4 regions of the Thalassotalea crassostreae genome follow, and region 1 is predicted to be linked to each of the others. Evidence: predicted binding sites of a transcription regulator. Region 1 holds the regulator's gene; each other region holds the start of a gene.

Region 1 (8,079 bases):
TCTTCCTGAGCTTGCTGCCAGTGTTATGAGTATTATTAAAAAAGAAGACGACCTAGCAATGGGTAATATTATTGGCTCAAATATCTTCAATATTCTTGCAGTCCTTGCACTACCTGCTTTAATTGCACCTGGCACAGTTGATAGTGAGGTCGCAAGTCGAGACGCTCCGTACATGATAGGCACAACCTTTTTACTATTTTTGTTATGTTTTAGTAGAAGTGGCCAGTTTAGAATTACGCGCATGAAAGGCGCAGTATTGTTTATTGGCTTTATTGCCTACCAATATCTAATATTTAGTCAGTAGAATGGCTAAGAGAGATTTTAATGCCAAACGCAGAACAATTTAAAAATAATGCCGCTAAGGTTATCGATATAGAACAACAAGCTGTTGCTAATTTACACAAGTATATAGATGACAGTTTTACCGATGCTTGCAAATTGATGTTTGAATGTCAGGGCAGAGTTATCGTAATAGGTATGGGTAAGTCTGGTCACGTTGGCGGTAAAATTGCGGCTACTCTTGCAAGCACTGGTACGCCTGCATTTTTTGTTCACCCTGGCGAAGCAAGTCATGGCGACCTAGGGATGGTAACTAAAGATGATGTGGTATTGGCAATTTCCAACTCTGGCGAAACCGGTGAGTTACTGCAGATAATTCCGGTAATCAAACGCATCGGGGCTAAATTAATTTCCATGTCAGGCAACACTGAGTCAACATTAGCACAGTTAGGTGATACCCATATTTGCATCGCCGTACCGCAAGAAGCATGCCCTTTAGGATTAGCGCCAACATCAAGCACAACAGCAACATTAGTTATGGGGGATGCTTTGGCCGTCGCACTACTTAATGCCAGAGGTTTTACTGCTGATGACTTTGCATTGTCACATCCCGGTGGGAGTTTGGGTAAACGTCTATTATTAAGACTGACCGATATCATGCATAGTGGTGAACGATTACCAGTTGTGAACGAAGCGGCGTTAATCAAAGACGCTTTAGTTGAAATGTCGAAAAAGGGGTTAGGTATGACTGCTATCGTCGACAATAATAGTATTTTAACTGGTTTATTTACCGATGGTGATTTAAGGCGTATTCTTGATGAACAAGTGAACATTCATCAAGATCCTATTAGTAGCGTTATGACTAAAAAACCTATTGTTGCCAAGCAGGAAATGCTTGCAGCTGAGGCATTAAAGGCGATGGAAGATAAAAGCATTAACGGACTCATTATTGTTGACAATAAACATCAACCAATTGGTGCAATGAATATGCATGATATTCTAAAAGCAGGAGTAATATAACTTGTCGAAAACATTGGTAAATACTCTCTATGGGCAAGTTCCAAGTGAAACGCTCAGCATTGCCAAAAACATAAAATTGCTAATCTGCGATATCGATGGCGTATTCTCCGACGGCCGAATTTACTTAGGTAACGATGGTGAAGAATTGAAAGCCTTTAATACCAAAGATGGTTTTGGCATTAAAGCACTCGGTGACAGCGGCGTCGAAGTAGCCGTTATAACTGGCAGAAAGTCTAATATTGTTGAAAACAGAATGCGCTCATTAAATGTGAAGCATATAGTACAAGGACAAGAGGATAAGTTGCCTTCATTGAAAAAAATTGCAACTCAATTAGAACTTAATGCCGAACAAATTGCCTATATAGGTGATGATGTTCCGGATTTACCTTGCATTAAGCATGTTGCTTTAGGCGTTGCCGTGAATGATGCTCATCCATTAGTAAAACAAGGGGCTGATTACAAAACTTTTAACAATGGCGGCTGCGGTGCTGTAAGAGAGTTAACCGATCTTATCATGCAAGCCCAAGGAACGCTTTTAGACGCGAAAGGTAGTAGTGTATGAGTCGATTGCATGGTATCTCTACCATAGTTTTTGTTATTGCGTTAGCCATTTATGGTTACATGCAATGGCAGCAATCGCAAATAACAGTACCTATAATAGTGAATGAAGAAATCTCTCCAGCATTTGTCGCAAAAAAATTAAGTACCAGTCAGTATGACGCCCAAGGTCAATTAGTTCATACAATTTATGCTGAGAACATGACTTATTTTAGTCAAGATAATCAAACCTTATTTGAGCAACCTCAATATACCATTTTTCCGAAAGACAATAAGCCAACATGGACCTTAAGTGCAAAAACAGGTTCATTAACAAAAGGCCATTTGCTTTCGTTAAACGACGATGTAAAACTTGTTTCCTCTGAAGAAAACGGTTTAGTCTCTGAAATTTATGGCCAGTCATTACTAATGGACTTTAACACTAACATTATCTCTACCGAGCAAACTATAATAATTAAAGGCAAAGACTTTAGAATGTATGGCAGCGGCTTAGAAGTAGATATCAATACAACTAAAATGACGTTAATTAATCATGAACAAACAATTTATAAAAAACATGAATCGTAAATTATCACTTTCATTATTCGCTTTGCTTACTGCAACTTTTGCAAACGCTGCAGAAGTTGATTTTACACAAGAAATTAAAATAGTCGCGAAAAAACAATCAAGCGACTTAAAAAACAAAATTGCTAGCTATATGGAGGATGTAAAAATCACCCAAGGAAGCTTAAATATAGAAGCCGATATAGTGCAAGTGAGCAATGATGCAAACAGTGAAAGCAAGACTTACATAGCTCGCGGTAAACCAGCAAAATTTAGTCAATTACTCGATGATGGACAAAAGATTGAACTACAAGCAAATGAAATAAGCTATTCACCTTCTTCGCAGATGATCATTATAAAAGGTAATGCAAAGGTCAGCCAAGAAGGTAGTATGGTGCAAGGCGATATTATCACCTACAACATTGCTACCGAACAACTAAGTGCTGAAAGTACTGAAGCGGTTACTACAATATTGAAACCGGAAGCTAAAAAAGCGGTTGATAAAAAAACCGAAGAAAAATTAGATAGCACAATCGAAAACAATCAATAAATAAATAAATAAATACATTAAGTGATAAAAGAAAGCGATGACAGCAACTTTAAAAGCAGAAAATTTAGCCAAAGCCTATAAAGGCCGAAAAGTGGTAAAAGATGTCAGCATAACAGTGAACGCTGGACAAGTTGTAGGGCTGTTAGGACCAAATGGTGCAGGTAAAACCACCTCGTTTTATATGATTGTTGGCCTAGTTCCTTCCGATGATGGCAAAGTAAGTTTAAATGGTGAAGATTTAACCCTGCAACCTATGCACGAAAGAGCTCGTCAAGGTATAGGTTATCTACCACAAGAAGCATCGATATTTCGGAAATTAAGTGTATTTGACAATATTATGGCGATATTACAAACCCGTAAAGATCTCGATGACGTTGGCCGTCAAGAAAAGTTAGAGTCATTGGTAGAAGAGTTTAATATTGGACATATTGTTGAAAACACAGGGCAAAGTTTGTCAGGCGGCGAGCGACGTCGTGTTGAAATCGCGCGCGCGCTAGCGGCCGATCCACAATTTATATTGCTCGACGAACCTTTCGCAGGTGTTGATCCTATATCGGTTGGCGATATAAAAAAAATAATTTTACACCTCAAAGCGAGGGGGATTGGCGTACTTATTACTGATCACAACGTTAGGGAAACTCTTGATGTCTGTGAGCATGCGTACATTGTAAGCCATGGAGAATTAATCGCGGAAGGCAATGCTGAACAGGTGCTTAGTAACCAACATGTTCGAGATGTATACCTAGGTGAAAAATTCACGCTATAGTTAGTAAAGTGATATTTAAGATATCAAAGTAATTTTAATTAAGTAATGCTCTCTTTTATAATTATTACAGCATTACTTTTCACGCATTAAATTTAATTTTTGACAATAGAGTCAATATTTAAATTAATTTGCATAAATATTTTTTGGAATTGTTTTTCGACAATGAGACCTAGTCTTCAGCTCCGAATGGGGCAACATTTAACCATGACACCGCAATTGCAGCAAGCAATCAAATTGCTGCAATTGTCTACTCTCGACCTGCAACAAGAAATCCAAGAAGCTCTTGATTCGAACCCACTTTTAGAAGTTGATGAAACTGGTTCGAATGAATCAGATAGTGAATCAGGTAATGAGTCCATTGAACAAATATCTTCCGCAGAAGCTAGCCTTGATGGCACTGAAGATGCAGCACCTAGCAGAGATGAAATTTCGACAACAGAAGCCTTAAATAAAACCGAAATCCCAGAAGACTTATCGGTCGACAGTACCTGGGAAGAAAGCTTTAGTGCGGGTACATCTAACACTGGTATAGCAGCCAGTTCCGATGATGATTACGTCTATCAAGGCGAAACCTCAGATTCCATTCAAGACCACCTATACTGGCAAATGGAGTTAACCCCATTTACCGACACTGATAAGACAATTGCGACTACCATTATCGACGCTATCGATGACAGCGGCTATTTAACAATCACTGTCGAAGACGTGTTAGAAAGTCTCGGCGATGAAGAAGTAGAATTAGATGAAGTTGAAGCAGTATTAAAACGTATTCATTTATTCGATCCTATTGGCGTTGGCGCGCAATCAATTGCAGATTGTTTACTCATTCAATTATCACAGTTTGATAAAGACACGCCACATTTAGACGACGCAAAGAACGTTATTGAAAATCATATTGATTTACTCGGTAATCGCGATTTTAGAACCATTATGCGCAAAACTAAGCTTAAAGAAGATGAGCTTAAAGAGGTCATGCGATTAATTCATACGTTAAACCCAAGACCAGGTGATGCGATAGCCAAAAGTGACGAACAATATGTCATTCCTGACGTCAGCGTATTTAAGAAAAATGGCCGGTGGACAGTAGAATTAAACCCAGACACAGCGCCAAAATTAGGCATTAATCAACAATACGCAGCACTGACTAAAAGCAAAACCTCAGAGAGTGATGGCCAATTTATTCGTACCCACTTGCAAGAAGCTAAGTGGTTTATCAAGTCACTATTAAGTAGAAATGAAACCTTATTGAAAGTATCAAACTGTATCGTACAAATGCAGCAAGCTTTTTTTGAGCATGGACCAGAAGCGATGCGTCCAATGGTGTTAAATGATATTGCAGAAGCTGTTGAAATGCATGAATCTACAATCTCACGAGTAACGACAAATAAGTATATGCATACACCTAGAGGTATTTTTGAGTTGAAATACTTTTTCTCTAGTCACGTAAGCACTGAAAGCGGCGGAGAATGTTCTTCTACAGCGATTAGAGCGTTAATTGGAAAATTGGTTGAAGCTGAAAAACCAAGCAAACCATTAAGCGACAGTAAGATAGCTCTATTATTGTCCGAGCAGGGAATTAACGTTGCAAGGCGAACTATTGCTAAATATAGAGAAGCATTAGGAATCCCGCCTTCGAATCAAAGAAAGAGCTTAATTTAAACCGATAAAATAAGGATACAGCTTATGCAAATTAATCTATCAGGTCACCATGTTGAAGTTACCGATTCTATGCGTTCATATGTGAATCAGAAATTTGAAAAATTGGAACGACATTTCGATCATATTAATAATGTGTATGTTGTATTGAAAGTTGAAAAACTGCAGCAAATTGCGGAAGCAACGATTCACTTAAATGGTGGTGAAATATTTGGCTCCGCAGACCATGAAGATATGTATGCAGCTATTGATAGTTTAATTGATAAACTTGATCGTCAAGTTTTAAAGCACAAGGCTAAATTGTCTAAACACTAATTATGAATTTAAGTAGTATTCTAACCCCCGAACGCACACTTTGTGGCGTTAGGGGAAATAGTAAAAAAAACGTTCTGGAACAAATCAGTAGAGTTGCTTCGACTAAAATTAAAAGTTGTGATGAGAAGGCTTTACTCAATAGTTTAATGACTCGTGAAAAGCTTAGTAGTACTGGTATCGGTAATGGAATAGCAATTCCACACGGTCGAATAGATAACTCAGAGCAACCTATCGCAGTTCTCGTTACCACCGAATCAGCTATCGCTTTTAACGCTATTGATGATAAAAAGGTTGATATATTTTTTGCCTTATTCGTTCCCGAAGACCATTGCCAACAGCACTTAGAGACTCTGGCGAGTATTGCTCGTTTGTTAAGTAACAAAGACATCAGTAAACAAGTTAGGCGTTGTGAAACTTCTACACAACTATATTCACTTATAGAACGAAATACTTAAGGGTAATTATGAAATTAATCATTGTCAGCGGTCGCTCAGGCTCAGGTAAAACGGTTGCCCTCAGGGTACTAGAAGATTTGGGCTATTACTGCGTTGATAATATTCCGGTAAATTTACTACCAGCATTAACTCATACTGTAATTAACGACTATGAGAACGTTGCTGTTTCCCTCGATGTCCGTAACTTGCCTAGCAACCCTGATGACGCTAGCGAAATTATTGATTATTTACCCAATACAGTAGAATTAAGCATTCTGTATTTAGACGCAGACAATGATGAGTTGATTCGTCGATTTAGTGAAACCCGTCGACTCCACCCGCTAATCAGACAGAACATGGCTCTTGATCAAGCGATCGAATTGGAGAAAAAATTATTAGATCCGGTCGCTAGTCGTGCGGATTTATATATAAATACCACTAAGCTGACACCACATCAATTAGCCGATTTAGTGCGCGAACGAGTTTTGGGTACAACATCAGGTAAACTGGTTATTGTTTTTGAGTCCTTTGGCTTCAAATATGGAGTGCCATCTGATGCAGACTATGTGTTCGATGCTAGGTTTTTACCTAATCCATTTTGGGAGCAAGGGTTGAAAGCCTATAACGGCCTAGATCAACCGGTTAAAGATTTTCTACAAAGCCAGGCTATCGTGACCAAATTTGTTTGGCAAATAAATTCATTTATGATGACTTGGCTACCACACTTAGAACGCAATAACCGAACCTATTTAACGATTGCAATTGGCTGTACAGGCGGACAGCATCGTAGCGTCTATATTGCCGAAGCATTGGCTGAGCAGTTCAAAAAGCAGGACAAAGATGTGCAAATTAGACATCGCGAGATTAAACCGTAGGTAAGCCATTGAATATACTCGAACAGCTATTAGTTATTGAAAACAAACTTGGATTACATGCCCGTGCTGCAACAAAACTTGCCAAGCTTAGTCAGAATTATGACGCTAAAATAACACTTACTCTCGACAATAAATCAGCCGATGCAGGATCTATCATGGGCTTAATGTTGTTAACAGGAAGTCAAGGAAAGCAGGTACAAGTGAAGGCCGAAGGAAATGATGCAGAGCAAGCGATGGATGCCGTTTGCCAATTATTCTTAGACAAGTTTGATGAAGAAAACTAAGTATTTCGTTCTGTTAGAAAATAAACATAAACCTTATTTAAAGAAAAAAGCTGATAAAAACCGTTACTTACGTTAAACTTCTGATTATTAAAGCAAGTTATCTAACTGAAAATAGATAACCCTGCAAAACCAAGAACAATAATCGGCAAAGGGTGCATCATGCCGGAAATATCTGAACAAGACACAAGCCAAAAACGTTTACTCGAGATAAATACCGCTCTTGAAAGTGGTATGTTCGTTTACGTGCGTAAAATGTTTCAGAACTTACCTGCTTATGACATAGCCTTATTATTAGAATCCTCTACTGCACGTAGCCGTAATGTATTATGGCAACTCATCGACCCAGATTTACACGGTGAAATACTCGAAGAATTATCCGAAGAAGTGCGGAAAGGTATTTTGAAAAACATGCAACCTGAAAAAGTTGCAGCTGTTGCCGAAGGCATGGATATAGATGATCTTGCTGAAGTATTAAGAACCCTACCTGATTCGGTATACAACGAAGTACTGAAGTCAATGGACTCACAAGACAGGCTTCGAGTTGAGCAAGCGTTAGCGTACGACGAAGATACTGCTGGCGGTATCATGAACACCGATACCATCACCTTGCGTCCAGATGTTACCATCGATGTGATTTTAAGATATTTACGATTAAAAGGTGACTTGCCAGAAGCAACCGATTCTTTTTATGTGGTAAACCGAGAGGATAAATTTATCGGTTCGGTTTCGCTCGCTAATTTAGTTACCGCCCGACCTGTGCAAACAATCGCAGAAATTACCGATTATGATACGGTGCCTG
Region 2 (8,079 bases), 740 kb from region 1:
TGAAACTAAACAGCGCATGAGTCGCATTGTAAAACACAATGGTACCATCTATTTGTGTGGTCAGGTTTGTGCAGATGCTGAAAAAGGTATAACCGAACAAACACAAACAATGCTTGAAAAAGTCGACGATTTATTAGTAAAAGCTGGTAGCAATCGCAAGAATATTTTGTCCGCGACAATATACATAAAAACCATGAAAGACTTTAAAGCAATGAACGAAGTTTGGGATGCATGGATACCGGATGGATTTGCACCAGCAAGGGCATGCGTTGAAGCAAGCATGGCACGCGAAGAATTATTAGTAGAAATCTCAATCGTTGCCGCGGAAATATATTAGTTTAAATATTAGATATATACTTTTTAGATAGTCTACTGCTAACAAGAGACTATGGCGTCAATAACTAATTTCATACTTTTGGCGCCTCCCACATAACACCATCTCTAAGCATTGAATTTAAGATCACAATCATCTTCCTAATGCAGGCAATAATAGCGACTTTTTTAGGTTTTCCTGCCTCTAATAATCGCTGATATGTTGCTTTAAAAACTGGATTTGATTGCATTGCAGACATCATTGCCATGTATAAAACTGTTCGCACTTGAGGGCGGCCTCCTTGTATTTTTCGATGTCCCTTATACCGACCACTTTCTCGGTTCATAGGCGCAACACCAATTAATGCGCTAGCTTGCTTACTGTTGATATAGCCTAATTCAGGCAAATTACTGATGATTGATGCCGCTGCAATTTTGCCAATGCCTGTCATGCTTTGAAGTATCATATTTTTCGCTTGATATTCTGGGCAACTTTCAATGAGTTTAACGATTTTTTCTTCAATTTTTATTATCTGATTTTTGAATAAAGTAAGCACTGGTTTGATTGTCATAGCCAATTCTTTGGGCATAATTTGTAGTCGATTCTTTTCCATGGTTTGCATATTTAATAATTGGTTACGGCGGGTGACTAAATCGCTCATAGCTTGCATGGTGTCTGGTTTAAGTTTGGACAATGATGGTTTAATTGCTTCGCTATAGTGGGCAATTAATTGTGCATCAAGTTTATCTGTTTTAGCGCGCTGACCAATGGCACCTGCAAACCTTTTTATATGGATAGGGTTTGCGATAGTGAATGGTAAACCTGCGTTAGCACAGGCGATGATAAATGGCATTTCAAGCCGTCCAGTTGCTTCAATAACAATACGTTCAGGTTTGTGCTTTTTGATGATTTTAACGGCTTCCTTAATGCCTTTTTTATCGTTTGCTACGGTGAAATAAATGTCCAATGGACGAATATAAATGTCGAGCTGATATTTTCCTGTATCAACACCAACGTTAATGTTTTGATTTGTATGTGCTTTCATAATAAGCTAACCCTTACTTGCATAATGCGGGTTCGAGACCCAGTAGACTATTCGAGTGTAATGCTTGGAGTTCTTCGTCGCGTTCGTTCTTGTTATCGGTCTCTCAACAGAGGAGCCTTCGTTCAATCGAACTACGACAAAGAAGGGCTTTAGTTGCAGCTAAAGCCTGGGTCTCACTTTACCGAAAATTAAAAATAATTAATAAAAGATATGGGTTTATTATCCATACAAGTGTTTATTGTTTTCAGCAGAAACTGTATTTCATTATTATAGAGCCGCACAGGCATTAACAATCAATGAATATTCCCCATCTTAACTAATTATTTTTATCATTACGTCCAATTTGATAACGTAATCATAAATTGTTTTGTTTAGCTCGCTAAAATGAAAGTGATAATTTGCCAATGTGATTACCAAATCCGCCAACTCCAGGCAAAACATAGCTTAACGAGGTTTATTCTAAAAACAACTACTAGAATTCGATCCTGTTTTTTATTTAAAAACATTGACAACGTAATCATCCACACTTAAATTTAATTTTCAACAAGTACTTTTAACTTGTTAATGTGATGATTAATGACTAACTATCGCTCCTAAATAAAAGCTAAATGGACTTTCTCTACAAAAATAACGATAAGAGAAACAAATGAAAAAATACAATAAGCTTAAAACGTTTTGCTCTGCGCTTACGCTGGCAATAAGCTCTACAGCTTTAGCCGAAACTGTTACCCAAGCAAACACCGAAATAAAAGAAAGCCACTATTTACTTAGTAACAACCTCTTTGATGATGGCAGTGATATGTCCTATGAACCAAGTCAAGTAGAAGCGAAAGGTGCTGCTTTTTCAATTGACTATCTTGATCCCGGTGGCAGTGGTATGGATGCTTACGTGCAAGGCACGGTGGGTGGTTTCAAAACTGGTGGTAACTGGAATCCAAGTGATTACTATTTAACAGGTATGCCCGAATTAATTACTAATCTAGATGACTCATTCCGTATACAGTGGAAAACTTTTCAAATAGATGCTCTCGATGCTGACGATAAATGGTGGGCGACCATTAATGTAATTTTTGATAACGGTCCGGCACTAATTGAGCCTGTTTCTGATAATCGTGATTTTGATATTGTGATTCAACTGGAGAGGTATGAGCAAGATGCATTAACAGATAAAGTTAAGGCAGAGAATACTTTTTACTATTGGTTTGCCCGAAATCCTGATGGCAGCATAAAACCTTTTACTTTAAATATTGACGGCATTAATTATGAGTGGGCTGTACGATACAAATTTTTCAACTATGACCCTGAAGGTTCTAAAGCAAGCCAAGCACATAAAAACGACAAAGTTCATATCAAATATATCCCAATCGACAATAATAACGTAGCACCGTACTTAGACCACCCATTAAAAGCATTCATTGATGCGAGCGCTGAATACATTGATTACATCGATATACCTGCCGAAGAAAGGGCTCTAGCAGATGAAAAAATCGCAGCGTCAGATTTATGGGTCAAATCACTTTCTGCAGGTTATGAGGTCTATACTGGTGAATTTACTATCGGTAATGAATACTTCAAAGTTGTTAAAGATACTCTAGCGCCGAGCATTGTTACTGGAGTTAATGCTAATTTAGTAGATAATATTATAGAATTATCGTGGGACGCTCATAACGATGATGCTTTTCAAGAATACAATGTTTATCGCTCTGTAAATGGTGAGGTATTTAGTCAACATGCACAAGCTGTGTATAGTAATAACTATACAGATAGCGAGATTACAATAGGCGATAAATACGATTATTATATTACTGCAAAAGATCGTTCTTGGAATGAGTCTGCAAGCTCAACTGTAGTAACAATAAGCACTGATGCACCAAATAACGCTCCAGTTTGGAATAAAAATAGCTTTAGCTATAGCGGTATTGTGAGCGGCGAACTTTTCGTACAACATCAAGAATGGCGCATTACCGATACAGAAAATGATCCGCTAACATTTGCTTTAGTTTCAGGACCAAGTTGGTTAACTGTTGAAGCCAATGGTAAAGTTTCAGGCACGCCGACACTTAATGATGTTGGTGATAATGTGTTTGTTCTAAGTGTAACCGATGGAATAAATGCCCCTGTAGAGGCTACCATGACAGTAACCGTAGCTGCAGCTAATACTGCCCCGACCTTTTACAGCGACCCTTTTACAGCATCTAGTATAAAGAAAAATCGATCTTATAATGACTCTATTGCTACATCGGCTACCGATGTTGACGACGATCCCCTAACTTACAGTAAAGTTTCAGGTCCAGATTGGTTAAATGTAAGTGAAACGGGAGCATTGAGCGGTACACCAACTCGTTCTAACAGAGGTTTAAATAGCTTCACAGTTAGCGTAAGTGATGGTATCAATCCTGCAGTAACTGCAACTCTCGAAATTACAGTAAGCAATTAATTTTACATATTAACTTTATACCCCTACTTTATTGCATATTTTGTAAAGGTAGGGGTATTTTATATAGTCAAACAATTATATGTTGGCATCTATACGTTAAGCTATTTTTGACAATAACTTGGGCTTTACAAAAATTCACTTACTCAAGCGGTATTACTTTGCCAATGTACGGTAAATGACGATATTTTTGCGCGTAATCAATGCCCACACCAACAACAAATTCATCGGGAATTTCGAAACCAATCCATTTGCAATCAACGTTTACTTCACGACGCGATGGCTTGTCTAATAACGTACAAATTTCAATTGAATTAGGTCCGCGCAGCTTTAAAATTTCTACTACTTTGTTTAAGGTATTGCCAGTATCAATAATATCTTCTACTAAAAGAACATCCTTGCCTTCAATACAATCATCTAAGTCTTTTTTAATTTTAACATCACGAGAGCTTTCCATAGCATTGCCATAACTTGATGCAGTCATAAAATCGACCGTGTGATTGACTGCAATAGCGCGCGCTAAATCAGCCATAAACACAAATGAACCACGCAACAAACCAACCATTACTAGGTTATTACTATCTTTATAATGCTCACTAATTTCTTTCCCTAGGGCTTGCACTCTCTCAGCAACATCTTGCTCCGAAATCATTACATCGACTCTATGTTTCATTTAATATTTCTCTTGATCATCTTTAAATTAAAATTGCTTATAAAACTATAGACCTATCCCGTTAGTCTCGCGATTGATTCTTACAATTACTTATTTTATCTTTTGTTCTTTTCTATCACTTTCAATAATTTAGATACAGATAATCTAGCAAAAAAGCGTCAGATTTTTTTACAGTTCAGAATAACTTTACTGCCTCCAGACCATAACTCATTGAATATACTTCATTTTTTATGATGGAATAATTCTTGCTTGGCCAATATATAGAAGGAATTACGTAAATATATAAAAAACAAGAAGTTTAAAGAATAAAATATTAAGGTAATTAAATGAATTTAACGTATTTAAAAGCAACGATTGCTGCATTGATTTTATCGATAAGTAATGTTGCTAATGCCGGGTTAATCTTTAGTTTTGAAGAAGTTGATAACAATGTCACCATGACCTCTTCAGGCTCTATAGACACTAGTGGCTTAGTAGAAGGAAACACTTCTCCCTGGGGATATACTGGTATCGAAAGTGGTACTTATGACTTTCTTGGTAGTACTAATTATGGCGAAATAGACATTTCTTTTGGTTTTAGTGCGGGTACTGACTATTCAGCTTGGCAAGGAGCAGCGAGTCCTTGGACAGAAACCTTTTGGTCATATAACTTTATGGACTTTGATGTGGTAAGTGGAACCAAACCATTTGCTACATTTATATGGGCAGCGCCTTCAGTGGCTTTACCCGGCTTAGGTATTCGTGAAGATGATCTAGAAGGTGATATTTGGTCAGCCGATCACAACTGGATTGCCAAAGGTTATAACTTTGAAGTATTAGGCTTAAATTCAGGCTCATACACAGTGACCGATGCAGTGTCTGGCGAATTTATCACCATTCAAATTGGTGCCTTAAACCAAGCAAGCGTTCCAGAACCTTCAACTTTAGTTATTTTTGCACTAGGTATCTTAGGCTTAGCTTCAAGAAAATTTAGCAGATAATATAGCTTGTTATATAAACATATAAAGCACCACTTGTTGGTGCTTTTTTAATGGCTAAAACTAACAAGCAAAGCAAAACCTTGATGTATTTAAACAATTAAATTGTTATCCTGTAACCTGTTCCAATACTAAAAATAAAAAGCACTATGGATTACACCACTACCGTTCTTGTTACCCTTATCGTTTATAAAATTGTTTTAATTGGCATAGGTTTTTATGCCAATAAAAAAACAAGCTCTACAGAAGACTACTTTATTGGTGGCCGTGGTTTAGGGCCTTGGGTTGCTGCCATTAGCTCTGCTGCTTCTGCATCATCTGCCTGGACATTACTTGGCGTATCAGGCGCTGCTTATGCTATGGGTTTATCGGCAATATGGTTGGTTCCTGCTGTACTCGGTGGTTATATAATTAACTGGGTTTGGATTGCGCCTCGAATTCAACAAAAAGCCAAAACTGAAAACGCGGTAACTCTTACCGATGTATTAGCAAATAACAGTGGTTCATTTAAAAAACCAATTATTTGGTTCTGTTCATTTTGTATCGTATTTTGCTTTACCTTCTATGTGGCAGCGCAATTTCAGGCGGCGGGCACAACCTTTGCTTCTACCTTCAATGTTTCGATGACCAGCAGTATTGTGATGGGTACCACGATTATCTTAATTTATACCTTGTTAGGCGGTTTTTGGGCGGTGAGTATTACCGATACATTACAAGGTTTACTGATGGCTCTGGCGTCACTGGTATTGCCAGTAGCAGGGCTTATTGCTGTTGGTGGTTTTGCTAATCTGTTTGAGCAAATGCAGCAAGTATTTGATGTTACACAAATGCAAATTACTGGCCCGCATTCTGGCCTTGTCGCTATCGCTTTTGTAGTGGGATTGATGGGTATAGGTATAGCTCAGCCGGGACAGCCGCATGTAGTGAATCGAATGATGGCGCTGCGAGACGAGAAGTCGGTAAGACAAGCAAAAATCATTGCCATCGGTTGGGCCGCCATCGTGATTGTTGGCATGATGATAGTCGGCTGGTGTGCCAAAGTTTTATTAACTGAATTGGTCGATAAAGAACAGGCTTTACTGGCCGTTACCAATCAACTGTTCCCACCGGTTGTTGCTGGTGTGATCATTGCCGCTATTTTGTCGGCGATTATGTCTACCGCCGATAGCCAATTATTGGTTTCTGCATCGGCGATGTCTTATGATTTACTCGACAAAAAAGACGACAAAAAAAGTTTAAACTATTCGCGCCTGACCGTAGTGGCGATTTGTATTATTTCAATGTTATTGGCACTCTATGCACCGGAAGATATTTTCTCTCGGGTATTATTTGCTTGGAATGCATTAGGGGCAGCATTTGGCCCGCTGTTAATTGTTAAATTAGTGAGTAAATCAGTTAATGGGAAACATGCCTTTGCGGCTATCGTTGTTGGTTTTAGCTTGTCAGTGATTTTAAGTTTATTCCCGTCACCACCGGGGGATTATTTGGAACGGTTAGTGCCGTTTGCGTTATCATTTTCAATCGCTTGGTTAGGTCGAAGTAAATAAAGTTATTGCCGGATTAAATGTGCAAAAGCCAACGAACTCACTGCAATTCGTTGGCTTTTTATTGAAAAAATAATATTTAGTGGACTCTGACACCAGTATTTTAAGCTAAGGGACGAGTATTACCTTACCGTCACTCTTATGATCAGCATAGTGTTCTAACGCTTCAGGAAAATCTGAAAAATTAAATTCTCCATAAATATCGGTTTGAAATATACCCTCACTAAATAGTTTTTGCACTTTACGGCTTAATCCTAGTACTTGCCAAGGTTTTGCATTGCCAATGTAGGTTGCTAGCCAGAAGCCTTCTATTTTATGCTGTTTAAAAATTACATCGGCCACTGAAAATTGCCCACCAATGGGATCATGGGTTTCAGTGAGTCGACCATAAACAATGGCGGTAGATTTAGGCGGCATACACGACATTGTTGTCGGTGTATCAATGTCGGCAACTGCATCTAAAAGAACGGTCGCTTTCAATTCGCTACTAGCGCTTTTAAGCTGCGCTTTAAAGTCTTCAGCTGTGGTCAATAAAACTTTATCTGCTCCAAGCTTGGTTAATACTTCAACATTAGCTTCTGATCGTACCGTAGCAATCGTCTTAATGCCTTTTATTTTGGCATAACGAATCGCACCTTTACCTACTTGGCTTGCCGCGGCATTAATAACAACGGCTTTTGCACCAAGCTCTATTGCACGTTCAATTAAACATACCGAAGTACATGGGTTAACAATTATCGTAGAGGCTTGAACATCGCTGATATCATCGCGAACCGGCAAGCAAAAATTTGCTTTGGTAACCGCATATTCAGCCCATACACCGTCTTTTCCTGGTTGTGCTGACAGTGCTACGCGCTTTCCCTTTAGCCACTTTCCATATAAGCCTGCATTAGCATCTATCACCAGACCACAACCTTCAAAGCCAACAAAACTGCCATTGACTGGCGGTAAGCCATATTTGCCCATCAAATAAACCAAATCGGATGGATTAACTGGGGCTGCCAACATTTTAACCAATACTTGACCCGATTTTAACGCTGGCAACTCTTTATCGATAAGTTCAATACGATCGGATAGTGGGGCGTTTAAATCA
Region 3 (8,079 bases), 100 kb from region 1:
ATACCGTTGAGAATATGGTGCCAGTTATTATTTTCATTATACTTCCCATGAATTGTAAAATTTAGAATCAATCTTATTAATAACATAGCAGTATTAGTGATTGTATTAAAGAAGTGCTGCAATTAAATACGTTGAAAATATTATATTTGCTACACTGATTGATATTGATTCAAAAAAACTAGGAAAAATGTATGCAAGTTGTTGATTATAAAGCTGAGAACGCCGGACAACAGTTTGTGGAGTCGTTACATCAAACTGGGTTTGGTGTTTTGATTAACCACCCAATTAAACAAGAAGTGGTTGAATCGATATATCGTAATTGGTACCAATTCTTTATGTCTGAAGAGAAACACAATTTTGCTTTTGATCCGCAAAAGCAAGATGGTTTTTTCAGTAGTGAAATATCTGAAACGGCAAAAGGCCATAAACAAAAAGACATTAAAGAATATTACCATGTCTATCCATGGGGCCGTATACCAGAGTCGTTAAAACAAGAAATTCTAGACTATTATAATCTTGCCTCAGAATTAGCCGGAGAGTTACTTGATTGGGTTGAAAAATATAGTCCTGTGGAAGTAGCAAAGCTGTATTCTGAGCCACTATCAAATATGATTAAAAATACCCCTAATACCTTGCTCAGAGTATTGCACTACCCGCCGTTAGCTGGCGATGAGGAGCTTGGTGCAATTCGTGCTGCTGCGCATGAAGATATCAACTTACTTACCATTTTGCCGGCAGCGAATGAGCCTGGTTTACAAGTACAAAACAAAGATGGCAGTTGGATGGATGTGCCGTCAGATTTTGGCAACCTAATTATTAATATTGGCGATATGCTGCAAGAAGCATCGGGTGGATATTTTCCGTCGACGAGTCATAGAGTGATCAACCCTGAAGGCACTGATGCGAGTAAATCGAGAATATCACTGCCACTATTTTTACACCCTAGAAGTGAAGTGGTGTTATCAGAGCGCCATACTCAGCACAGTTACTTAATGGAACGTTTACGTGAGTTAGGCGTAATTTAAAGCCATTAATACTCCTGAGTAATCTCTTATTACAAAAACACAAAAGGAGCCATTGGCTCCTTTTGTATTAAAGACTAAAACGAATGTGCCTTTACTGCTTAATACTAATTAAACCTTTACTGCGAAACAGAACAAGCACACAAACTAATAGCCATGACATGCTACCACCTGAGCTACTTGAATCTGACTCAACCTGCTCAGCTTCATCTGACTCTTCTTGTTGCTGAGCGAGAACGGTAAAGCTGATTTTTTGCTCTGCGCTAAGCTCGCCATCAGATACAGTCACCAATAACTCAATAACAGTATCTTCATCGACTTCCGGCAACGTTATACTTATTTCACTTACCGTTAGCGAATCAAAATCAAGACTTAGACCAGACACCTGCTGCCATTGATAACTTAACTGCGAAGTTTGTGCATCTGTACCAATTGCCGTTAGCGTTATAACTGCACCACTGTCATAAGATGATTGGTACTCAGCTACCAATATTTGTGGAGCCGTATTGAGAACATCACCTGGAGTTAACGGATTTGGGTCTTCATTGTCATTAACGCCGTCACCATCGTCATCGGTATCAGCATTATTACCAATTCCGTCGCCGTCAGTATCGAGTGTTTCATCGCCATCATTAGGAAATGCATCGGTATTATCACCAACGCCATCATTATCAGAGTCCATTGTTTCAGTCGGATCTGATGGGAAAGCATCAGCGTTATCGCCTGTGCCATCGTTATCAGTATCAGCGTTTTCAGTTGCATCATTAGGGAATGTATCAATGCTATCAGGATAACCATCTAAATCAGCATCATAATCGTTAGTCATAATAATTACTGAGGCTAACGGCACATCTTGGCTATCATCGTCGCCAGCAAATACGACGTTGTGATTATCTAACTTTACGGCTTGTTTGAAATCAGAGTCGCCGTTATAGAAACTGCGAACAAAGCCAACATCATTATACTGCGTATCTAGCTCACCTAAGCTGGTGACTTGCACTAACTGTAAGCCGTTATTACCGGATTTAGAGAAGGTTGACGCGATTAAGAAAGTGCCATTGTCTTGCGCAAATAGGTTTAACCCATTAATACTTAGCTCGCCACTTGCAAAGGTAAAATACCCTTGTTCGCCAAACTCAACATCTAACTCGCCAGTTTCGCTATAAATTGTAACGTGCAAACCATTTACATCATTAACTTTACCACTATAAAGCACAGCATAACGCCCATCGGTTAATTGAATAACTTGTTTTGCTGAGCCTAAATTCAACACACCTTCGACTGCAAAATCAGTATTTAAAATGCCATCTGGGGTGAGCTCTAACATATATCGAGTATTACCTGCTCGAGTAACAAACATTATATTTCCGCTGCTTTGCTCAAATATATTTACGCCTGTTTCTACATTAAAGTTTCCTTTAAAATTAAATTCGTATTTTCCAGCACCGTCGGCAAAGCTGGTATCGCGAACACCGCTAGCACTTGCTTTTTCTATATAGCCTCGACTATTGGCACTTCCTCTATACGACGATGAAATATACAAATCACCATTTTTTGTTTGATAAGCTACTGGCGCAATACTTCTATTACCAAGACTTTTATAAATACTTGTATTACTGCGCTCAGAAAAAGCACTGGTATCTAGGGTTCCATCTTTTTTAATCGCGACTACCGCAGCACCATTAGTTCCGTAACTCAGGCTCATTAAGTAACTGCCATTGTTTAATTCGGTTATGTTATAAACGTAACTGCCGATATCGTCGCTGTTGCCGTAATAAACGCCATTTGTGGCAAATGCTTCGTCGAAACTGGCATCGCTATTAAACCTTGCCACGGCAATATAGTCATCGTCATAAGGTTCGTCATAATAATAACCACCGACCAAAAATTGATTACCATCTTGGTATAAATATCCAAACTCATAATCATCATCGCTGCCATCAGTAAAGTTATGGGTTGTTGGCACACCGCCACTAAAGTTTGGATCAAAAACGATATTATAGTCATCGGCTGAGTTAATATCTGTGCCCTGGTGTATTTCATCAAGATTCATGATGCCATCTGCATCAGCATCTAAAAACGCATCTGCTACATTTAAAGGGTCAAGTCCGTACATCAGCTCTTGCTCGTCAGTTAGACCATCATTATCATCATCAAGATCAGCATTGTTACCTAAGCCATCACTATCGGTATCGACAGTTTCGAATTCATCTTCAGGGAATGCGTCGGTGTTGTCACCAACACCATCGTTATCAGAATCTAAATACTCCGAGGCATCGTTATCAAATGCATCTTCAAATGCGTAATAACCATCAGCATCAGCGTCCCGATATAAGTTTGAATTAATGATGAGGGCTGGGTATTGATCATTTTGACCAAAGTCCCAATTGTCAGAAGACCAATTAGCATAAATATCAGCAATACAATTAGTATCATCATTTGCAGTTGGACACTGCAGGTCAGCGCTATAATAGCCTTGGCCAGTATCGTTTAAATTACTCGCAACATTGGTTTTTTCAACATCCCAATAGGCCGCCGTTGTTATTAACGTTTTGCTGTAACTATAACCTGCTAGGCCACCTAAGGTTTCATCATCAGCGATGGCGCTAACAAGTGGACCTGTAACAATAGCATTGGTTAGCGTTAAATCTGACCATAACTGTCCTGCTATGCCGCCAATATGACCGCCACTAGCACCATCATAATTACCAGAGCTTACGCTTGCCGTTACTATGACATCACTAAAACTTGAAGGTTGGCTTACTTCACCAATAATACCACCAACATTTCGATCACCAGAAATAGACCCGGTAACAAAAGCTCGTTCAATAATTACATCATCTTGTGCATCGCCTATTAGGCCGCCGATATAATCATCTGTTGCAACAATATCAACATTAGCATAACTATCGTATATGTAGGTTTCATCTGATACAGCAATAAAACCAGCCACGTATGCGTCACCTGTTAACTCACCGCTAAACGTTGATTGCGTAATAGTGACAATATTACCGCTATAGGCAAAAAAGCCGCCAACATGATCGTAAGTCGCAACAGTAGGGCTAATATCTACGTTAACGTTAACTTCATTAACTGTTGCTGAAGCAGAAATTCGCCCGGCTATCGCACCAAGATAATTATCGCCAACTAATCTGCCACTAATGTTGAGGTTATCAAACGTGTTAATCTCAGAATAAGTATCGCGCGCCGCTAAAATACCTGAGTTTGACTTACCGACAACAAACGCATTTACAATGTTCAAGTTTTTAAACGTTGCACCTCTTATTTGCCTAAATAGACCAACATCATCCGAGTCCATATTAATTACTAAATTAGAAATATTATGACCATTACCATCTAAGGTAGCGCTAAAATAAGAAGGGCCGCGCTCGGTCAATGGGGTAAACCCTGCGCCGTCATTATAGTAACTGTCATCTTCAAGATCACCGTTACCATTTTCATCAAAATCTAAATCGTTGGTAAGCTCATAGCCGAAACACGCTATGACGTCTTCGTTATTACCACAGCCGTTACTATTATCACCGCTACCGTCGTTATAAGCACTGCCAGTTAAGTTATTACGGATATTATCAAATTCAGCTAGAGTGCTGATTTCGATTAGGCCATCGCCATCTATATCTACATCGAGGCTATCAATAACACCATCATTATCGCTGTCGACTTCTTCGGCAAAGGCTGGACTAGAAAAGGAGATCGAAGTGATCAATAAACTAAGAGCTAGGTTGAACTGCATATATTACCCCTACAACATTAATTATTATTAATTAGGTTTATAGAAATACTATTTACACGAGTTAAAACTTTATTTCGCCCACATTTTTTTTGTGGAATTAATAAACAAACGAAACTTTTACCACTAAATCCAATAAAATCACAAAGATACAGGGAACAACAAAGACTAAGACTAAGAATATATTGATTAGCAAAATTCTGACAATAAAAAAGGAGCCATGCGGCTCCTTTTTACTTTATTACTTAACTAAAATTTATTGAATACTTAGATTAGCTTTTAAGAGATACGAACTCTGGGTATGCTTCGATACCACAGTCTGACTTATCAACACCGTTGTATTCATCTTCATCACTTACGCGAATGCCCATAGTTAATTTAAGTACATACCATACAGCCATACTTGCAAGGAATACCCAAGCAAAGATTACGAAAGCACCGTAAAGTTGAGCACCAAACGTCGCATCACCATTGCTAAATGGAACAGCCATTAACGCGTAGAAACCTACAACACCGTGAACTGAAATCGCACCTACAGGATCATCAATCTTAAGTTTATCTAAAGTAGTAATAGAGAACACTACTAAGATGCCACCTAAAGCGCCCACTAATGAAGCGAATAATGGTGATGGTGATAATGGATCAGCGGTAATAGCAACTAGACCAGCTAACGCACCGTTTAAGATCATGGTTAAATCTGCTTTACCCCAAATTGCTTTGTTTAAAAGTAATGCTGCTACTGCACCTGCTGCTGCTGCTGCGTTAGTGTTCAAGAAGATTTGACCAACTGCTGTTGCGTTTTCAGCATCCGATAGTAATAACTGAGAACCACCGTTAAAACCAAACCAACCCATCCATAAGATGAACGTACCTAAAGTAGCAAGTGGCATGTTAGAACCTGGGATAGGGTAAATTTCACCGTTTTTACCGTATTTACCTTTACGAGCACCTAGTAACAATACACCCGCTAATGCAGCTGCTGCACCGGCCATATGGACAATACCAGAACCAGCGAAGTCACTAAAACCAGCTTCAGATAAGAAACCGCCGCCCCAAGTCCAGTAACCTTCCATTGGGTAAATAAAACCAGTAAGAATTACAGTAAATACTAGGAAAGACCAAAGCTTCATACGCTCAGCTACCGCACCTGAAACAATCGACATAGCCGTTGCTACAAATACAACCTGGAAGAAGAAATCAGATTCTAATGAATGATCTGCGCCTTCAGCTTGGGTACCAATTAAACCAGCTATAGATGGGATAATACCGCCAGCATCGTTATCTACATACATAATGTTATAACCAACAAGTAAGAACATTACACAAGCAATCGAATACAAACAGATATTCTTCGTTAATATTTCTGTTGTGTTTTTAGAGCGAACTAAACCCGCTTCTAACATTGCAAAACCGGCTGCCATCCACATTACTAGTGCACCCGATATTAAAAAGTAAAAGGTATCTAGAGCAAAACGTAGCTCAGTTACCGTTGTTGTTAATGATGTTAACTCTTCCATTATAATCTCCTAAAGTGCCGCTACGTCTAATTCGCCAGTACGGATACGTACCACTTGATCTAAGTCATATACAAAAATCTTACCGTCACCAATTTTGCCGGTGTGAGCAGATTTAGAAATGGCTTCAACCACGCGTTCAGCATCTTCAGATTTAACTGCGATTTCTAATTTTACTTTTGGTAGGAAATCTACTTGATATTCTGCACCACGATATAATTCCGTGTGCCCCTTTTGACGACCGAAGCCTCTTACTTCTGAAACCGTTAAACCTTCAACACCCACTTCTGAAATTGCTTCACGAACATCGTCAAGTTTAAATGGCTTTATTATTGCGTTAATTATCTTCATTTTAACCCCTATTAATTAGTTGCTTATAGGGTTACAAGTTGCGTACCAACTTTATTTTTACATATTTTTCAATAACTTAATAACAACTAAGATGCATTGCACTATGAAGGTGCACCATAACAGGGCACAAGAATCACTATCAAAGGGCGTTCTTTATTGAATTCGAAGAATTGAGAAGTTTTAAAAATCAGAGCAATTAGTATTAATAAATTTAGTAATTATGGACGGTACTTTATCGTTTCATTTAACCACCCGTTAAACAAAAAAGTAGAATTAGACTGCTCTAATTCTACTTCAATAAATCAATCTAATAAGTTAATTGCCTGTGAGTACAAACGACTTTTTGGCATTAGCTTTCACATCTTCTTTTGTAAAGTAGATGTCTCGCCAATCTTTTTCAGCAAAGCGTTTTGTTTGGCTAGCATATTCAGCACTGTTTGGATTTTCTTTTTGCCCATAGGTTAAAAATGCTTGCGCTTGCGGCCCCTGCTCGGTGAATGCTAATGAATAGATAAAACTTGTACCATAAGAAATTGGATACCCCTTGTCGGTCAACTTAGACCAATCAGTAATTTGGTTACCTTCGACATAACCAACTTCGGTATTTCCGCCTCTCATCGCAATCAAATTAGCAATGCCTTCTGAGCCAAAGCCACCTATATATCCCACTGTCTAATAACAAAATATTCGGGCCAAATTTCTTTTACTTCATTTAGCCATTGTTCATCAATGCTCTCGTCGGGCATTTTTTTAAGCCAATATCTCGCCCATTTTTGTACCGTTTTTCCTGACTTTGTTAATTTTAACGGAGCACAAACACATTCATAATCATCACCTTTGAAACTGACGACTTGTCGATGTTTGTATCGTTTATAAAGGGAGTTTAATTCGTTAGTGATAATTTCAACGTCAGTAAAAGCAAGAGCACCATTGTTTTTTAGATCCAACAATATTTTCGCCTTGCAAATGGCAATTTCGTTAAAGTTATCAATATGGGGGGTGTAAACCTTGCCTGTGAGGCCAAAAATTGATTTTAACTCTCTGTCGGCAAGGTCTTTAAGCGGTGCTAGTTGTTCATTGATTTTTTCTAAATCGTCGAGTGTAAACATAAACTAGGTGACCGCTTGGGTTGTATATTAATTCATAGGTTATCGCGAATTTAACGCTTATCCAACCAATTTAAAAATACTTTGAAATCTGATGAACTTGTAAAAGTAACATCGCTTAAACCACAAGCGTGTTTAATCACCACATGGTTCTTATTAACAGAAATTGAATGCACAGGTTGCATAATACGGATCTGTTGACCGTTATAGTTGTAAGACATAATAAAACTCTAATAAATAGATCAACACAAAACTGTCGATCAAAACACAACTTCATTATCGTTTTAGCTCAAATCATGAGATTTAATGTGAGACAAATCGTTTAGGAATATGCC
Region 4 (8,079 bases), 840 kb from region 1:
ATGAAACATCCTTAAAGGTGCCATCATTTGCGGTAGTAGCAATCACACTTCCATTTCTTACTATCTCCACATTGTTGCCTAATGCATTACTCCAATTAAGTTGCACAGTTAAACGACCTTTCCTATTTAAGGAGGCTGACCAAATATCCATAGTAACTTCGTTACCAGTAGTCTCTGATACAGCCACAACTTGACTTGAACTATCAGAGCTTCCTTCATTATCGGTTACAGTCAATTCAACAGTATAACTCCCTGGAGATGCATAGCTGTAGCTAGGGTTTTCAACATCCGAGTTATTACCATCACCAAAATCCCAATAGTGACTTTCAATATTACCATCGCTGTCAGAGCTTGTGCTCGTAAAGTTAGCCGTTAAATTATTCGAACTTACGGTAAAGCTCGCAGTGGGCTGTTGATTTTGTGGAGGTGAAACATTGTTGACCGTTAATACAATATCATCAAATTCTACAGAGCCTTGTGTTGCATATAGATAATTATACAACTGCCAAACCCCTGCGCTTGCAGAAAATGTATGTGTATATTCTTGCCATTGTGTTGTTACATCTATACTAGTGACTTGATATGGGTATGGGCTACCATCTTCAGTTTTGTGGGTCCAAAGCTCTTGCCCTTGGAAGTGTGTTTCAAATTTTGCTTTTGCACCGGGTGATGTACCACGTAATTTAGCAGTCAAAGTATAAGTTTCACCACCTTGTGTTGCTCCCGGTATTAAATCTCCTGTTGCATCAGTCGCCTGATGAACCCCTCGTGATTGATTATCCGCAGAAAGACGCAGATAATAATTACCATCTGCAGCACCTGCAGGATCGTATACTCGCTCCACACCAGGATCGTCATAATAACGCCATCCGTAACCACCAAATGGAGCAACATATTCAAAACTCCCGTTTGCCACATCTCCATTATTAGTAAAAGCATTTACAATTTCATTATTGCTTTGAATCGACCATAATGGATTAAGTGAAGCTATATGCTGTGCTAACATATGTGCTTGCCCACTGTGATCCCACATCGAACCGTGAAATTGTTCCCACATCCAGGGGTATTTTAAAGCCGATAAATTTCCACCAACTTCAGAGACTACTTCATGACTATAATTAGCTGGTTCATTTAAATCCCAGCCGTATGCATTCATTAATACGATATGAGGTGTGTTGCCATAAACCGAACGTAAGTCAGTAATAACATCTTTATATCTGTTTTTTATTTCTTCTTTACCAGCGCCAACGTCATTCGCACCAGCATTAACAACAATTACATGAGGGTCAAATCCACTTCTATAATTAATATCTTGATTTATATAGTCTTCAGAAAAGATAAATGAGCGAACATCATTATCTCCACCCTGCCCTGATTTATCAAGGGTAGCCCCTCCTACCGCTTGTAAATTCATTTCTGCATTTAACATTCGACTCGCCATGGCCGGATAGGCATAGTAACCACCTGAATCGCCCGAATCTTGTTCACTGTAATTAGAAGTGCCATCCATATTCGAATCACCAAAAAACTCTATTCGAAGGTTTGGTCGAGCCGGAGGAGCAAGCAACGTTCCATCAACATCGATACCATAAATAGTACTAGCTGACTTATAAGAATAAGTAGTCTCTTTAAACAACTCAATAGTGTGTTCACCTAGAGGCAAATTATTAGCAAGTGTATAAGTAGCGCGGCCTGGATCCATATAAATTAAGTCATCACTAGGCACGCCATCGATTACTACCCTATACTGCTCTTTCCATTCAACACCATAAGGACTGCGTGTTCCTGCATCAATATCAACACTTGCACTAGTTCCGCTGAATCTAAATAAGAGTTTGGAACCATGCCAAGTAACTTTTGGTGCTGAAGGGTTATCAAAATTCCAGCGACCAGTATATTGAATATTTTCATCTGAGGGGTCTATAGATTGAGCACTACAGAGACTGCTTAGTCCGCAAAAAATAACAAAAGCAGCACTTTTCCGAAGTTTATTTATTTTCATAATAAAGCCTTTATTCTTGTATTGATTATTTTTGCCATACAGCTAAATTTTGGCGAATGTAACATCCAAACCATAATGGTTAAAATTTGAACACACGGATAGTCTACAAGAACTCTGATATGAAACAATTGACTATTACTCAAGTAAAGTTGAATTAAACTCACTACTGTAATTTCCGGAAATGATTATAAAACTAATCTCTTTAAGAACTTCTAAAGGTATAAGGATTATAATCAGGAAAGTTTATTCAATATTGGTAATTATAAGGTTTAGTTAGGCTAGAGAAGTCACTTTTCTGTCACTTTTCAGTCACAACCATAAATTGGCAACATAACCAATTGATTGATAAGTTGATTTTAATCTGTAACGCGCCCCTCCGGAGGGCGAGGCCGCAGGTTCGACTCCTGCCGGGTGGGCCATATTCAATTTTACTTTCCGTTTAACTGTCAGAATTATTTACAACCCCAAACAAAGTAAACAATATTTCCTTTAAAAAACAACAATTTAAAAACTGGCACATGCCTTGCATTACTACTTGCAAATTCAATAAATGTGATTGTTGAGAATTAAAAGGATAAATTTATGAATAAGTTTACAGTTAAAGGGTTTCTTTTCTCTTTAATATTTGGCCTAAGCTTTGTTGCAAATGCAACCTTGGTCAGTCTAGTCGAAAATGGTGACTTTGAAGATGTGGATGTTCAAGATGGCTCTTGGCAATGGTTTGCTGCAGGTGCAGTTGGCTGGTCTGGTGATAATGTTGAAATTTGGGATTCATTATTTCCTGGTGTTGAAGCATTTAGCGGTGAACAACATGCTGAATTGAATGCTCATCCATACAATGGTACTCAATGGGTCTTAGAGCAAACACTTACAGGTTTAACTGACGGTGATATTTATGACTTCGGTTTTGCCTATAGAGCAAGAAGTAATACTAGTGAATCATTTCGATTTGAAATTATTGGTTCAGAAAGCAGCGTGAATTTATTACTGGATGATCACACTACAACACAGTGGGAACAAGTAAATAGCAGTTTTAAAGTTGTAGGAACTGAAGCGACAATTCGTTTTTCTTCTATTCAACCAGGTTCTGGTACCGTTGGTAACTTGTTAGATGCTGTTTATGTAAACGCAAGTGAAGGTGGCAGTGGGACTTCACAACCAGTTCCTGAGCCGAGTACATTATTAATATTCTCATTGGCTTTGATAGGGTTAAACTGGCGCCGTGTGTCAGCTAGCTTACAAAGAAAATAAATTAGAATTGAACGGAAAAAGCCAGTGTTTTCACTGGCTTTTTTTATGTCATTAGGAAAGTAACTAAATTAAACTGATTAATTTGGTTAATATCGACTATCGCAGGCTTAATCACGACTTTTATTGCGAACAAGAGCGACTAAAGCCAGCCATAACATATAAATTGCACCGCCACTGCTTTCGCTTTTTTCTTCATCTGTCGCAGTTTCTGGTTCCTGTTCTGGTTCCTGTTCTGGTTCCTGTTCTGGTTCAGATGGTACGTTAGAATGTGTTGCGATATCTGAATCAGTTGATTCGTTAAACGATCTATCTACTGCAACAACATAATATTCATAATTGCTAACTAAGTCATCCATTTGATCAGTATAACGGTTTGAATAAACTTTACCGTTTATAAGTTCAAACGCTGCTCCGTCAATTGAACGATATAACCGATAAAACTCTATAGAATCGCTATCGTCTATATTCCAAGACAGTTCTAATTTGTCTTCAACTAATTCAACCGCTACGCTTTCTGGTTTATTCGGTGCAGTAATATCTATTTCAGTTTTAAAATATTCGCTACCAACGGTAAATTCGCCACTATATACTTCATAACCTGCTCGAACTGATTTTATCCATAAGTCAGGTTCAGCTACTTTCCTTTTAGCAAGAGTGTCTTCTTCATTAGGCAAATCTAAAAAGTTTAAATAGTCTTTTGAGATATCAATAAACAACTTTAATGAATGGTCGAGATAAGGGGCAACTTGGGTGTGGTCAATAGGAATAAATTTAATGTGAACTTTATTATCATTATCACCGCTATTTTGGAAAAACTTGTAACGCACAGCCCATTGATATTCTGCGCCATCTACCGTTAATGAAAAAGGCTTTATTGTGCGATCTTCATTGCGAGCAAACCACCAATAAGACTTATTATCTGCTTTAACTTTATCGGATAAGTCCACTTGTTGGTAACTTTCAAGCTGTATGACCAAGTCAAAATCACGGTCGGCATCAACCGGTTCAAGGTTTTTTTCACCTGCGTCAAAAATAACGTTAATGGTTGCCCACCATTTGTCATTGCTGTCTCCGGCATTTTGTTGAAATGTTTTCCACTGCAATCGTAAACTGTGATTTAAATTTGCGATCTTAACGGGCATGCCAGTCAACGATGCACTGCCCGGAAGCCATTTTCCACCCGCTTTAACACCACCTACTGTGCCCTGCACATAGGCATCCATACCTGAACCACCTGGGTCAATATAGTCTATGGTAAACGCGGATCCTAGCTCTTGCACTGCGTTTTCATCATAACTCATCACACTACCTTGATTATAAAGGTGATTAGTTAATGAATAATGATCCGACTTAATAACTGTCGTTGATCTTGTGACTTCTTTCGCATGGCTCATGCTTAATGAACCACAAGCGACTAATGATAAAGCACATATCGATGTTGCTTTTATTGGGATAAATTTCATAATTATAGTTTTAGCTACTTACTATTCTCTAACACTTTTTGAACTTCGTAATAAGCTTTTCTTGGTTGATAATGTTCATCCCAAAGGCCGGTTGTAATAGTGGTTTTATTGCGAAAATGCGGACCATCAGTGATGGTCCAAGCATTCCAAGATACAACACCCGTCTTTCTATTATTCAATAATATTTGTATAAGGTTGGCATACGACTGAGCAACAAGCTCTTCGTTATATGCTGCGTTTTTCTTCAGGTGAATATTGTTTTCGGTCACATGAAATTCAAAGTTATTGGCGTGAGACCATTTTATTAATTGGTCAAATGTTTCCAATTCTTTGCTTTTAGGGTCAGAAAACTTAACATACTCTTCCCTAAAATGGGCTTGCCAGCCAATTGCATCTACTCGCAATCCTAAGTAACGAAGATACATCACCAACTCTTTCATTAACGCGATAGATTCCGGTGTCGTCATGCGATGTTGGTTAATTACCATTTTTAAATTTGGCGCGTATTTATTAGCTTCAATAAACGAGCGTACAATGTATTTCGGCACACCAAGTTTATTTAGCAGTGGAAATTGTTTTGGTATATTGTCAGTGATGAAACCCATTTTAGTCCATGGATTTTCCCATTCAGTGACTCCAGGTTTAGGACCGAACCACGTCCCTTCTTCGGTAATTGTTTCATTAACGACGTCAAACCATTTAACGTGTGGTTCATTGTTATAACGAGCCGCTAAAGCTTGCATAAACTCAATTAAATTGGCTTCTAATTCTAACGCTGTTCTATCATCACTTTTTGCCCAACGAGATACTTGTGGACTGATTGGCCCATGGATACGAACTAACTGATTATTCTCTTTTGCGATAGCAATCCAATTATCTGGCTTTTCCCAACGCCATTTGCCAGGAGCAGAATGGATGTGTGACTGCTTATAGATATTGGCAGGTGTTATATAACTAAATTCACTATTAAGTAATTTTCCCTTTGGCCCAAATAATTCGTTATATTGAATGGTCGCGCCTATATAAAAATTCTCTGGGTACTTATCGGCGGCAATGTCTTTTAATCGTCTGCCATCGGGAGATTTTATTTCCACTTCATCAGTTGCACTACTAACGCCAATCTGCATGCAACTAAGCGCAAAACCAAGACACATTACAGACAAACTTTTTTTCATTGTTAAAGCTTTAATCATTGAATTACCCGAGCCTTATGCTCGCTCCTTTCACGCCATAAAATACGATATATATATAACAAAATACTGGGACGATAAATGCTAACTGAATGCCAATAAGGTCAGCAAATACGCCTTGGATCATTGGTACTATAGCTCCTCCAGCGATGGCAAGGCACATAATACCCGAACCTTTACTGGTGTTATTTCCCAAGTCTTTAATTCCCAAGGTAAATATTGTAGGGAACATAATTGAATTAAATAAGCCCACCGCTAAAATAGCCCACATAGCAATATGGCCTTGAGCAATAACTGCTGTTAATACAAGAGCAGCCGCCATCAATGCGTTAAAAGTTAAAATCTTACTAGCATCTATATAGCGCATAATCGCCGCACCAATAAACCGCCCAACCATGGCTCCCCCCCAATAATAGGCAACGTAGTTCGCAGCTTTTACTTCACTAAAGCCGACAATATTATCTTGAGCTAAGAAATTTATAATTAGACTGCCAATGGCAACTTCTGCACCAACATATAAAAATATGCCAGTCGCACCTAACAAAAGGTGTGGTGTTTTAAATAATGATAATTTTTTTACTTCTTCGTTAGCGTTATCGCTAGTATCACTTCGATGTAAATTAGGCAGTTTTAGAGCGACAAAGATAAATGCTAAAACGAATAGAATAGCAGCAATGATTAAATAAGGATCCTTTACCGAATTTGCCTGCTGCGCTTTTATTGCAGTTTGCTCTACCACTGGCAGTTTGGCAATTTCTTCCACACCAAGCGCTACTGACGCCAAAATAAACGCACCTCCTATAAAAGGTGCAATTGTAGTACCTAGAGCATTAAATGCCTGCGTCAACGTTAATCGACTTGAGGCGGTTTTAACTGGGCCAAGTAAGGTGACATATGGATTAGCCGAAACTTGTAAAAATGTTATACCAGAAGCGAGAATAAATAGCGCAAGTAAAAAAATAGAATATGACTGCGTTGTCGCCGCAGGATAAAAGGTTAGACAACCTATTCCTGCAATACATAAACCAGTGATTATCCCTGACTTATAACCTATTTTTTTTACAATATTTCCAGCAGGCACTGAAACGATAAAGTAGGCACTAAAAAAGCAAAACTGTACTAACATAGCCTGGGTATAATTCAGATCGAATACGTTTTTTAAATGCGGAATTAAGATGTCATTTAAACATGCCACTAGCCCCCACATAAAAAATAGCGACGTCAAAATAACTAACGTGAAGTTTGAACTTAGGCAAGCTTCATCATTATTATCAACTTTGCTTTTTTTTAGCGAGGAGGACATAAACAACCTTATTTTCTGATTAACGGTCAATCAAAATAGAACTATTAATTTTAGAGGGTAGCACTATAACGGAGTTTTTTCGTGTAAATCAATACAATTTTCTAATTTAGAACAATAATTGACAACGTTATCTATTTTGATGCATATTGATGCTCAGTTGCTATAACTGAAGGTTTATTGACCCTAATTGCAATCATATAAAAATTATAAACATAGGAATGCTAAAATTGAATAGCAAAATTACAATTCGGGATGTCGCAAGTTTAGCTAATGTATCGGTTAAGACTGTATCTCGAGTCTTAAATAACGAACCTAATGTTCGCATTGCTATGCAAGAGCGAGTAAATGCGGCGGTTAAGGAGTTAAATTTTAAGCCGAACCCGCAAGCTCGTGGTTTAAGAGGTAATAAATCTTTTATACTTACTTTGATTTATTCTAATCCAAATCCTGACTACATTTTAGAAGTGCAGAAAGGGATTTTAGATCAAGGTCATGAAGATGGTTATAACTTACAAATATTACCATGTGACCATACCAGCGAAAACCTGATTGAAATGGTAACCTCATTTTTAGAGGGGTCACCACAAGATGGTGTGATATTGACTTTACCATTAAGTGACAACCAACAAATCATTGAACTGCTTGAATCAAAAAATATTCCTTATACAAGAATTTCGCCTTTAAACAGCGAAAGTAATTCACCATTTGTCGGTAGCGATGACCAAAAAGCTGCGTATGATATGACCAGGCATTTGATTTCATTAGGTCATACCGACATTGCCTTTATTAAAGGTCACCCTGATCATTCAGATACCCATAAACGCTTATTAGGTTATAAACAAGCTCTCAATGAATACGGGATTAATGCTA

Evidence for each region. The regulator sigma-54, encoded in region 1, starts transcription at its own class of promoters, with help from an activator protein. The targets are predictions, from matches to a motif close to GTTGGCACGNNNNTNGNNT.
Region 2: the regulator sigma-54 is predicted to act here: its motif matches at 4,698-4,716, upstream of LT090_RS15915 (PEP-CTERM sorting domain-containing protein).
Region 3: the regulator sigma-54 is predicted to act here: its motif matches at 6,670-6,688, upstream of LT090_RS02955 (P-II family nitrogen regulator).
Region 4: the regulator sigma-54 is predicted to act here: its motif matches at 2,513-2,531, upstream of LT090_RS15530 (PEP-CTERM sorting domain-containing protein).

The regions. Positions count from the first base shown of each region.
Region 1 covers NZ_CP017689.1:561,026-569,104, reverse strand. The annotation lists gene LT090_RS02530 (calcium/sodium antiporter) at 1-304, shown strand, start outside; gene LT090_RS02525 (KpsF/GutQ family sugar-phosphate isomerase) at 325-1,299, shown strand; gene kdsC (3-deoxy-manno-octulosonate-8-phosphatase KdsC) at 1,313-1,861, shown strand; gene lptC (LPS export ABC transporter periplasmic protein LptC) at 1,858-2,424, shown strand; gene lptA (lipopolysaccharide transport periplasmic protein LptA) at 2,414-2,950, shown strand; gene lptB (LPS export ABC transporter ATP-binding protein) at 2,988-3,716, shown strand; gene LT090_RS02500 (RNA polymerase factor sigma-54) at 3,879-5,375, shown strand; gene hpf (ribosome hibernation promoting factor) at 5,400-5,687, shown strand; gene ptsN (PTS IIA-like nitrogen regulatory protein PtsN) at 5,690-6,142, shown strand; gene rapZ (RNase adapter RapZ) at 6,151-6,996, shown strand; gene LT090_RS02480 (HPr family phosphocarrier protein) at 7,005-7,280, shown strand; gene mgtE (magnesium transporter) at 7,440-8,079, shown strand, end outside.
Region 2 covers NZ_CP017689.1:3,684,331-3,692,409, forward strand. The annotation lists gene LT090_RS15895 (RidA family protein) at 1-337, shown strand, start outside; gene LT090_RS15900 (IS110 family RNA-guided transposase) at 408-1,358, opposite strand; gene LT090_RS15905 (putative Ig domain-containing protein) at 2,005-3,795, shown strand; gene hpt (hypoxanthine phosphoribosyltransferase) at 3,935-4,465, opposite strand; gene LT090_RS15915 (PEP-CTERM sorting domain-containing protein) at 4,792-5,445, shown strand; gene LT090_RS15920 (sodium/proline symporter) at 5,592-6,989, shown strand; gene LT090_RS15925 (zinc-binding dehydrogenase) at 7,095-8,079, opposite strand, start outside.
Region 3 covers NZ_CP017689.1:665,566-673,644, reverse strand. The annotation lists gene LT090_RS02975 (hypothetical protein) at 1-37, opposite strand, end outside; gene LT090_RS02970 (2OG-Fe(II) oxygenase family protein) at 192-1,025, shown strand; gene LT090_RS02965 (hypothetical protein) at 1,117-4,776, opposite strand; gene LT090_RS02960 (ammonium transporter) at 5,046-6,290, opposite strand; gene LT090_RS02955 (P-II family nitrogen regulator) at 6,300-6,638, opposite strand; gene LT090_RS02950 (penicillin acylase family protein) at 6,954-7,307, opposite strand; gene LT090_RS02945 (hypothetical protein) at 7,295-7,747, opposite strand; gene LT090_RS17055 (hypothetical protein) at 7,798-7,965, opposite strand.
Region 4 covers NZ_CP017689.1:3,587,123-3,595,201, forward strand. The annotation lists gene LT090_RS15525 (PKD domain-containing protein) at 1-2,002, opposite strand, end outside; gene LT090_RS15530 (PEP-CTERM sorting domain-containing protein) at 2,585-3,253, shown strand; gene LT090_RS15535 (hypothetical protein) at 3,361-4,716, opposite strand; gene LT090_RS15540 (endo-1,4-beta-xylanase) at 4,731-5,909, opposite strand; gene fucP (L-fucose:H+ symporter permease) at 5,914-7,209, opposite strand; gene LT090_RS15550 (LacI family DNA-binding transcriptional regulator) at 7,437-8,079, shown strand, end outside.